Regions from separate parts of the Aminobacter aminovorans genome, predicted to be linked through region 1. Evidence: riboswitches for the same ligand, from Rfam matches in the RefSeq annotation. Region 1 holds a riboswitch; each other region holds the start of a gene.
What was found. A riboswitch is a leader RNA that binds a small molecule or an ion and turns the genes downstream of it on or off. The one in region 1 is predicted to bind cobalamin.

Region 1 (3,269 bases):
TTTCGAAGACCAGTCGCACAGGGCAATCGCGACGCGCCTCAATGTACCGCTGGGAACAGTCAAATCGCGCATGCGCCTCGCCTTCGACAAACTGCGGGCCGCGCTCGCCCGCTCTGGAGAAGTGTCTTGACCATCCGTCACCATGTCAGCGACGATCTGCTCTTGAGCTATGCTGCCGGCAGTCTGGCCGAAGGCTGGAGTATCGCGGTCGCCACGCACCTTGCCCTTTGCCCGTCCTGCCGGCGCCGCTTGACTGTTGCCGAAGGCATCGGCGGTGAACTGCTGGATAGCCTGCCGCACGATGCTTCCGTCGACGATGCATGGGCGAGCGTGCGCAGGCGTCTGGAGCAGCCCTCCAAGGCCCCTCCATTCGCCAGCCGCGAAACCTCGGCTTCCGGCCAGGGCGATGGCTTGCCGGAGCCGCTGCGCTCCTACCTCGGCAGTGACATCGACGCGCTCAAATGGCGGCCACTCGGACGAGGTGCCTATCAGATCCCTATCAGGACCGGAGAGCGCGAGACCAGGGTACGGCTGCTGCGCATTCCTGCAGGCAAGCCTGTGCCTGAGCATAGCCATGGCGGCCGCGAGCTGACACTGGTGCTCAGCGGCAGCTTCGTTGACGGCGAGAACATCTTTTCCCGCGGTGATATCGAAGATGCCGATGAAAGCCTGATGCATCAGCCCGTCGCCACTGCGGACAGCGATTGCATCTGTCTTGCCGTCACCGACGCGCCACTGAAGTTCCGCAGCTGGATTGTCCGGGCGATCCAGCCACTCCTGGGTATTTGATCGGGCGCCTGCGCCCCAAGCAGCAGAAGTGCACCGATGATCGCAAGCTACGCCATCGCTTATGCCGCTACCGCCGTCGGCTTTTTCTGCATCGACTTCATCTGGCTGTCGACCATTTCCACCAGCTTTTACCGCAACCGGATCGGCAGCCTGCTTCTCGAGCAACCCAATTTCGGCGTCGCCGGTCTCTTCTACCTTGTCTATGTCGCCGGTGTGGTCCACTTCGCAGTGATGCCGGCGGTGAACGGCGCAAGCTGGGTGACCGCACTGGTCAATGGCGCGCTGCTCGGGCTTGTCGCCTATGGCACTTACGACATGACCAACCTGGCCACGCTCAAGAACTGGTCAGTTTCGGTCAGTGTCGTCGACATGATGTGGGGGACTGCCTTGACCGCAACCGCAGCCACCTTGGGTTACTTCTGCACAGTCTGGCTTGTAGCCAAGGCAAGTTAAAGGCTCCCCTGGCGATAGCGGGCTAAAGATGGCCGCGCGGTTTTCCCTGTGATCCCTGCCACGTCGCTGACCTGTCGGCAAATCAGGATCGCCAGAACTACTCGGCTGCAGAGCTACCTGCCTGACTGTGTGAACAGGGCAGTAATCGTCGACTGACAATACATTCTGTTTTCTTTCGGCCTTGCAGGGAAAATGCCTGACCGACGGGATTGACTTGAGGGCTGACACCGATAGGTTGCGCCGGTCAAGGTTCTGTCGCGGCGGTTTGCGCCGACGTGACAGCTAAGAGGGAATCCGGTGCGAAACCGGAGCTGTCCCGCAACTGTAAGCGGCGAGTTGTTACGCCAACGACGTCACTGGCACTTAGGTGCCGGGAAGACAGGCGAAGCAGCGATGAACCGCGAGCCAGGAGACCTGCCTGACTGCTTTTGGTTCCGTGGTCGGGGTGTGCCACAGGAGCGCGCGCTGTCGCAGCTGCCTTTGGCATGCTCGCGCGGCCACGTTTCCGTATCCCCGTCCGCATCAGGTCGGGGATTTTTCGTTGGAAGTAGATTTCTCTCTTTCGCACCAGCTCAGCCCGGACAAAGTCGCGTCCGGACAGGCCGTACTGTTGGTGGCAAAGTCTGCGTTTGCGGCGGCTCCGCATGCGGAGATGCAGCGCATAGCGACGATGGCTGCCATGCTGCCAGGAGTGGCGGCGGCGATGGCTTGCTACTCCGAACAGGGTCAACCCTCGCTGCGCGACGCACTCCTGTCGCTCCGCGGCGGCCCCTATGACGCGATCCTTGTGGTGCCGCTTGTCCTTCCGCTGGAGCCGAGCTTCCTGAACTGGATTACGCGCTCGCTGAAGCGCTGGCAGTCCGAACATCCCGGTCGATGGCCGCCGGTCCGCATATCTCGTGATATCGCCCAGAGCCTCCATTTCGAACCGCTGCTCGGTGCTCTCATCAACGGCGCGGCCGCCGAGCCTGCGGTTCCACCGGATGATCACGTGAAGCTGGAAGGATCGCTGGTGCCAGCGCAAAAGCGTCGGGTCCTGGTCTGCGAGGGCGGCGCCTGCAATGCGGCGGGTGCGCACGCGATCTGGGGCCACCTCCGCAATCTGCAGGAAAGCCGCAAGCTTCGGATGACTGGCGAAGGCACGATGACAGCGAAGGCGACCTGTCTTGGCCCCTGCAATCTCGCGCCCGTGCTCCAGGTCTATCCGGAAGGCACCTACTATGGCGGCGTCACGGAGACGGCGGTCGACCGCATCGTTGAAGAGCATCTGCTGGGCGGCAGCGTCGTCCATGATTTCGCCTATGAGCCGACAGGCCGCAAGCAGCGGCTGCGTCCGGTGATCAACAGTTCCTCATCCAAAGGAGAGTAAGATGAACGTCCTTTCGCGGAGCGCATTGGCCGCGCTGGCCATCGCATGGTCCACCTTCACCCTGCCTGCTTTCGCCCAGGAGGCCGCGCCTGCCGAGGAGCAGGTCTTGCGCCTCGTCACCGCAAACATGCCGCGCTCGCTCGACCCCATCAACATCGATGCCCAGCGGATCATCAACAATGGTTTCGCGGAGCCGCTTGTTCACGCGACGCTCGACGGCGCGGATCTGATCCCGGCGCTTGCGAAAAGCTGGGAACTGGTGGAACCAACCTTGTGGCGGATCGAATTGCAGCCGAACGCCAAGTTCTGGAGCGGCGCGCCCGTCGATGCTGCTTCCGTGCAGGCATCCTTTGAGCGACATCAGGCCAAGAACACCCGCGCGGCTTCGATCTTGCGTGGCGCGACGTTCAAGGCGGTGGGCCCGACCACGCTTGAAATCCGCACCGAAAAGCCCGACCCGGCATTCCTGTTCAAGACAGTTACGATCGCCGTACACAATGCCGCGCGTGCCGAAGAACTTGGTGACCGATATGCGCTGGAAGCCGACCTCTCAGGTTACTTCAAGCCGACCGAGTTTGTCCCCGGCGAACTCGTCGTAGCCGAGCCGTTCGAAGGCTACTGGGGCGAGCAGCCCAAACTCCAACGGCTCGAAGCCCGT
Region 2 (3,269 bases), on a different contig from region 1:
GGATGACCTTGGCGTGGCTGGCGACGCTGTCGATCCAGAGATCGACCGACATCGGATGGCGGAGGTCGCGCAGGCTTGCGAGCCGCATCGATGGCAGGTTTTCCGCGTCCGCCTTCCAGGCGCCGGCGAGGCCGGCCAGATCGCTGTCGGTGAAGGACAGCGCCACCACATCCGCAGGCTTCTGCCTGAGGTCGACAGGCTCGATCAGGTCATCGAGCGAGGCGGAGGTGGTGGTGAGGATGTGCATCCCGGCTGTCCGGTTCAGCCGACCAGGATACGCTCTATGGCCGGGCGGTCGAGGCCCTTGAGGCCGATCACGACCAGGCGCGAGCGGCGGTCGTCCTCTGCGGTCCAGGCGCGGTCATAATAGTGGTTGACGCGCGGTCCGACGGCCTGGACGAGCAGGCGCATCGGCTTGCCGCCGACGTCGACGAAGCCCTTTACACGCAACACATTCTCTTCTTCGGCGGCGGTGGCGACGCGTTTCGCCAGTTCGTCGGGGTTGGCGATCGACGGGATCTCGATGACGAAGGTATCGAAGTCGTCATGCTCGTGGTCGAACGCCCCGTCGTGATGGGTCTTGCGGTTTTCGATGTCGTCCTCGACGGCGAGGCCGAGGCCGAGCAGCACCGACGGATCGACCTTGCCATGCGCCGACGGCACGATCTTGACGGCGCGTGCCAGGTGCTCGCGCACGATGGCGGTGGCGCGGGCGTGACCGGCTTCGTCGAGCAGGTCGCTCTTGGACAGGATGATGAGGTCGGCGCAGGCGACCTGATCCTCGAACACTTCCTCGACCGGGTCGTCGTGGTCGAGCGAATCGTCCGCACTGCGCTGGGCGGCGAGCGCTTCCATATCGGAGGCAACTTTACCTGCGGCCAGCGCGGGGCCATCGACCACGGCGATGACGCCGTCGACCGTCACGCGGCTCTTGACCGTTGGCCACTGGAAGGCCTGGACCAGCGGCTTGGGCAGCGCCAGGCCCGAGGTCTCGATCAGGATGTGGTCAACTCTCGGAGTAAGCGACAGAATCTGGTCGAGGGCAGGGACAAAGTCGTCGGCGACGGTGCAGCAGATGCAGCCATTGGCCAGTTCGACGATGTTTTCCTCCGGGCAGGCATCGACGCCGCAGCCCTTGAGAATCTCGCCGTCGATGCCGACATCGCCGAACTCGTTGACGATGATGGCGAGGCGCTTGCCCTTGGAGTTCTCGAGGATGTTGCGCAGCAGCGTGGTCTTGCCGGCGCCGAGAAAGCCGGTGACGACGGTGCAGGGAACGCGTTCGACGGAGGCGGTCATGGGTCTTCCTTGATGAGAGCAAGTGGTGGTATGCGCGCGACGAGGCCGCGCTTGAGGCTATCTGGACGGCCGCGCCAGGGGATCAGGCCGTCGGTCGAGGTGGCGAAGAGTCTTGCGCCGGCGACGAGATCGTCGCCCGACATGGTGTTGAGATCGCCGAAGACGTAGCTCCACGCGCCGTCGCGTATCAGGGCGGCGCTGAGGCGGCGCTTGCAGTTGCCCAGGCACTCGACGCTGCGCACGGCGATCTCGCCATTGGCGGCGAGGCGGGCGTGCTCGGCAAGCTGGGCGCCGGCGCGCGGATGGGCGTCCGAGCCGGTTTCGTCGCGGCAGGATGAGCAGACGAGGATGGTGACGTCGCATGAGCGCGCGTCGGCTGCATCGCAGGATGCGTCGGCTGATGCGACCGGAAGGTTGTCGTCGAAGTCCAAATCCAGGCTCCTTGCCCGGGGCACCCGCCAGGCGATCGGATCAATGTCAACGACGGCAGGTCTCCTGGCTTGCGGATCGTCACCTTCGCTCGCCTTCCCGGGAAAATCCCAGTGGTCTTCGAGCTTGGCTCTTCGCTCACAGTTGCGGGGACAGCCGCGGATTTGACGCCACCGGCGCGCACCGCATTCCCTCTTAGCCTTCGCCGTTGCGGGCAAAGGACCGTCTGTGGGCGATTTAGGCTTTGGTGAGGGGTGGAGTCAACGTGATGGAGCGACAGCCGCCGTCGCAGCGGTCTTTTTTGGCGGCACATGGGACGTCGATTGACAAGCGCAGCCGGCGTTCTCAAATACGCGCATGTATCGAAATCGCGCGCAGCTTGAGGAAGGGTATCTCGCCCAGGCGAAGATAGAGTTCCTGTTTTTTTGGGGTCATCAGCCGTCAAGGGACGGGAAGATCACCTCGTCGTGCCTCAGCCAATGGTGGCCAGCTCCCTTCGCGGTCGATGCTGTCTCCTATCCAACCGTCGAGCATTGGATGATGGCCGAGAAGGCTCGCTTGTTTGGAGATCATGAAATCGCGTCCAGAATCCTGGAGACCGAGAGCCCGAAGCAGGCAAAGCAGTGGGGCAGAGAGGTGCGCGGCTTTGATGCAGCCCGATGGGATGATGAGAAGTTTGGCGTCGTCGCAGAAGGCAACGGTCACAAATTCGGACAGAACCCGGCCTTGCGAGAATTTCTGCTCAATACAGGAAGTGCCGTTCTGGTCGAGGCAAGCCCCGTCGACAATGTCTGGGGAATAGGTCTTGCCGCAGACGACAACCGCGCCAGCAATCCACTTCAGTGGCGTGGCGACAATCTCCTCGGCTTCGCGCTGATGCAGGTGCGTGAGGAGCTACGCGGTTGAGTTCTTGTCACTCGCAAAGCGTCGCGTAGCCATATCCATCAGGCCGGATCCAAGATCGCCCGCGGGCGTCACCTCGATGCGTTCGAGGCCGAGCCAGTCGCACATCTGCTGGAGTTCTTCGTAAAGTTCGGCTGCGGTTTCCGGTGGCGCACAGGGCTCTGCATAGGCGGCGTGGACGCGCAGGATACCCGCCGGACGGTCGGCCTTCAGGTCGATGCGGGCGACGATGCGCTCGCCCAGAAGGAAGGGCAGGACGTAGTAGCCGTATTGGCGCTTCTCGGCCGGGGTGTAGATTTCGATGCGGTAGCGGAAGCCGAACAATTGCTCGGCACGGGTGCGCTCGAAGACGAGCGGATCGAAGGGCGCAAGCAGGGCGCGTGCCTGGATCTTGCGCGGAATGCGCGCATCGGCGTGGAGATAGGCCTGCCGGTCCCAGCCCTCGACGCGGACGGGAATCAGTTCGCCGGTTTCGACCAGCTCTTCGAGCCGGCCTTTCACGTCGGCTGGCGACAGGCGGAAATAGTCGCGCAGGCAGATGCCGGTTGCGACGCCATGGGCGCGGGCGGAGATTCGCAAGAGATCGCGATGCGCATCCTCGGCCTGGGGAGCAGGACGGTCATAAATGTCGGCCGGCA
Region 3 (3,269 bases), on a different contig from region 1:
AACGCCAGACCGCCGGCAAGATCCTGATGGCGACGGTCAAAGGCGACGTCCACGATATCGGCAAGAACATCGTCGGTGTCGTGCTCGCCTGCAACAATTACGAGATCATCGACCTCGGCGTCATGGTGCCGGCAACCAAGATCCTGCAGGTCGCCAGGGACGAAAAGGTCGACATCATCGGCCTTTCCGGCCTGATCACGCCGTCGCTCGACGAGATGGCGCATGTCGCTGCCGAAATGGAGCGCGAAGGTTTCGACATTCCGTTGCTCATCGGTGGTGCCACCACCAGCCGCGTCCATACGGCGGTGAAGATCCATCCGCGCTATTCGAGCGGCCAGACCGTCTACGTCACCGACGCCAGCCGTGCGGTCGGCGTGGTGTCCAATCTGTTGTCGTCGGAGGCCAAGGGCGGCTACGTCGAAACCATTCAGGCTGAATACCAGAAGGTCGCCGACGCCCATCACCGCTCGGAGGCCGACAAGCAACGCCTGCCGCTGGCCAAGGCGCGTGCCAATGCGCACAAGGTCGACTGGGTGTCCTACACGCCGCCGAAGCCGTCCTTCCTCGGCACCAGGGTTTTCGAAGGCTGGGATCTGGCCGAGCTTGCCCGCTATATCGACTGGACGCCGTTCTTCCAGACCTGGGAGCTCAAGGGCCGTTACCCCAAGATCCTCGATGACGAGAAGCAAGGTGCCGCGGCCCGCCAGCTGTTCGAGGACGCGCAGGCGATGCTGAAGAAGATCATCGACGAGAAGTGGTTCGCGCCCAAGGCCGTCATTGGCTTCTGGCCGGCTCATTCAGTCGGCGACGACGTCAGGCTGTTCACCGACGAGGCGCGTAAAAAGGAACTTGGCACCTTCTTCACCCTGCGCCAGCAACTGACCAAGCGCGACGGCAAGGCCAATGTCGCACTGGCCGATTTCATCGCTCCGCTCGACAGCGGCAAGCCGGACTATCTCGGCGGCTTTGTGGTGACCGCCGGCATCGAGGAAGTGGCGATCGCCGAACGCTTCGAACGTGCCAACGACGATTATTCCTCGATCATGGTCAAGGCGCTGGCCGACCGCTTCGCCGAGGCTTTTGCCGAGCGCATGCACGAGAAGGTGCGCAAGGAGTTCTGGGGTTACGCACCCGATGAAAGCCTGGCGCCGGATGAGCTGATCGGCGAGCCCTATCGTGGCATCCGCCCGGCGCCGGGCTATCCGGCCCAGCCCGACCATACCGAAAAGGTGACGCTGTTCCGCCTGCTCGACGCTGAGAAAAACGCCAGTGTCAGCCTGACCGAGAGCATGGCGATGTGGCCGGGCTCCTCGGTCTCGGGCATCTATCTGGCGCATCCCGAGAGCTACTATTTCGGCGTCGCCAAGATCGAGCGCGACCAGGTCGAGGACTATGCCCGGCGCAAGGACATGACCATCGCCGAAGTCGAACGCTGGCTCGGGCCGATCCTCAACTACATACCGGCCTCATACGCCCAGGCGGCCGAATAGCAACACAATGATATCACAGGGGCTCTGTCGCCTTTGCGCTGAGCCGGTGTCGTTTTCGTGCTCGTGTCCGGCCAGCTTTCCGTGGTCTGATCAGACATGTTCAAGGTGCTGCTTCGCGTGAGACGAAGCAGAGAATTGGGAAGCCGGTTAGATGCCGGCGCTGCCCCCGCAACGGTGGCGGAGTTTGTTGTTTCGACGGGAGACCACTGGGCCTGAAGGCCTGGGAAGGTGTCGAGACAGTCCGAAGGGACAGCTCCGGAGCCCGGAAACCAGCCTTGAACCTGAAACAACTCGACTGATCGCGGTGGGCGGTCAAGAGGCGGATCGTTGCTGCGCGGACCCTACGTCCGCCGGGCAGTCGTTCTTCCCGACATCACCACCAGTTCAGTCCTTGGCATGAGGACAGGACATGGACACGAAGAACGAAATGCTGAGGCTGCTGCGCGGACGCCGCGACGGGTTCAGCCTGGAACAGCCCTTCTACACCGACCAGGATTTCTACCGGGTCGACATGGAGCTGATCTGGTATCGCGACTGGCTGTTTGTCGGGCATGACTGCGAACTGGCCAAGCCGGGCAGCTTCTTCACCGTCCAGATCGGCGACTATCCCGTCGTGCTTGTCCGCGACCAGAAGGGCGAGCTTCGTGCCTTCCACAATTCCTGCCGCCATCGCGGCAGCCGTGTCTGCGCGACGGAAAAGGGCACGGCGGCCAAGCTTGTCTGTCCCTACCACCAGTGGACCTATGAGCTCGACGGCCGGCTGCTGTTCGCGCGCCAGATGGCGGAAGGCTTCGACAAGAGCCAGTTTGGCCTGAAGCCGGTCGCTTGCGAAACCGTCGGCGGCTACATCTTCATCTGCCTTGCCGACGAGCCGGCCGACTTTGCGCCGATGCGGTCTTTGGTCGAGCCCTATCTTCTGCCGCACCGGTTGCGCGAGGCCAAGGTCGCGTTTGAAAGCACCATCATCGAGAAGGGCAACTGGAAGCTGGTCTGGGAAAACAACCGCGAGTGCTATCATTGCGCCGCAAACCATCCCGAGCTGTGCAAGACTTTCCCCGAGGCGCCAACTGTCACCGGCGTCAACGGCGCCGAGAGCGATCCCGAAATGCTGGCGCACTGGGCCAAGTGCGAGGCGGTGGGGCTGCCGAGCAAGTTCCGTATCGACGCCGCCGGCCAATACCGGGCGACGCGCGCCCCGTTGCTGCGAGATGCGGTGAGCTACACCATATCAGGCAAGCGCGCCGTGCAACGAAATCTCTCCGACAGCGTCTCGGCCGACAGGATCGGCACGCTTCTGCTCTATCACTATCCGACCACCTGGAACCATGTGCTCGGCGACCACGCCGTCACCTTCCGCGTGCTGCCGATCAGCGCCACCGAAACGGCAGTCACCACCAAGTGGCTGGTTCACAAGGATGCCGTCGAGGGCGTCGACTACGACCTCGCCGAACTGACCCATGTCTGGACCGAGACCAACGATCAGGACCGCCGCATCGTCGAGGAAAATGCCTTCGGCATCAAATCGCCGGCCTACGAGCCCGGGCCCTATTCGGTCGAGCACGAGGGCGGGGTCATGCAGTTCATCGAATGGTACGCCAATTTCATCGAGCCGCGGCTGGCCGATGACGGCAAGCCGGCATTGCGCAACGTCGCCTGAGCAGGAGGAGGCATGAACGCGATGTCCGATCTCGGCCTTTACCGCAACCTCGACGAGATGGTGCCCTGGAACGACAGGCTTCAGGTTCTGGAGGTCATCGGCGTCACCGACGAGGCCCCCGA

Region 2: it holds a riboswitch for cobalamin, as region 1 does, so the genes downstream of both, DY201_RS12755 (DUF1636 family protein) here and DY201_RS26300 ((2Fe-2S) ferredoxin domain-containing protein) in region 1, are expected to answer to the same signal.
Region 3: it holds a riboswitch for cobalamin, as region 1 does, so the genes downstream of both, DY201_RS00855 (aromatic ring-hydroxylating oxygenase subunit alpha) here and DY201_RS26300 ((2Fe-2S) ferredoxin domain-containing protein) in region 1, are expected to answer to the same signal.

What each region holds. Positions count from the first base shown of each region.
Region 1 is NZ_UFSM01000002.1:366,761-370,029, reverse strand. Features, by position in the region: gene DY201_RS26315 (sigma-70 family RNA polymerase sigma factor) at 1-130, shown strand, start outside; gene DY201_RS26310 (ChrR family anti-sigma-E factor) at 127-789, shown strand; gene DY201_RS26305 (DUF2177 family protein) at 826-1,242, shown strand; cobalamin riboswitch at 1,473-1,677, shown strand; gene DY201_RS26300 ((2Fe-2S) ferredoxin domain-containing protein) at 1,913-2,611, shown strand; gene DY201_RS26295 (ABC transporter substrate-binding protein) at 2,613-3,269, shown strand, end outside.
Region 2 is NZ_UFSM01000001.1:2,612,248-2,615,516, forward strand. Features, by position in the region: gene cobN (cobaltochelatase subunit CobN) at 1-247, opposite strand, end outside; gene cobW (cobalamin biosynthesis protein CobW) at 262-1,299, opposite strand; gene DY201_RS12755 (DUF1636 family protein) at 1,296-1,730, opposite strand; cobalamin riboswitch at 1,768-1,970, opposite strand; gene DY201_RS12760 (riboflavin biosynthesis intermediates N-glycosidase) at 2,086-2,634, shown strand; gene DY201_RS12765 (winged helix-turn-helix domain-containing protein) at 2,623-3,269, opposite strand, start outside.
Region 3 is NZ_UFSM01000001.1:165,863-169,131, reverse strand. Features, by position in the region: gene metH (methionine synthase) at 1-1,490, shown strand, start outside; cobalamin riboswitch at 1,577-1,782, shown strand; gene DY201_RS00855 (aromatic ring-hydroxylating oxygenase subunit alpha) at 1,900-3,147, shown strand; gene DY201_RS00850 (FAD-binding oxidoreductase) at 3,169-3,269, shown strand, end outside.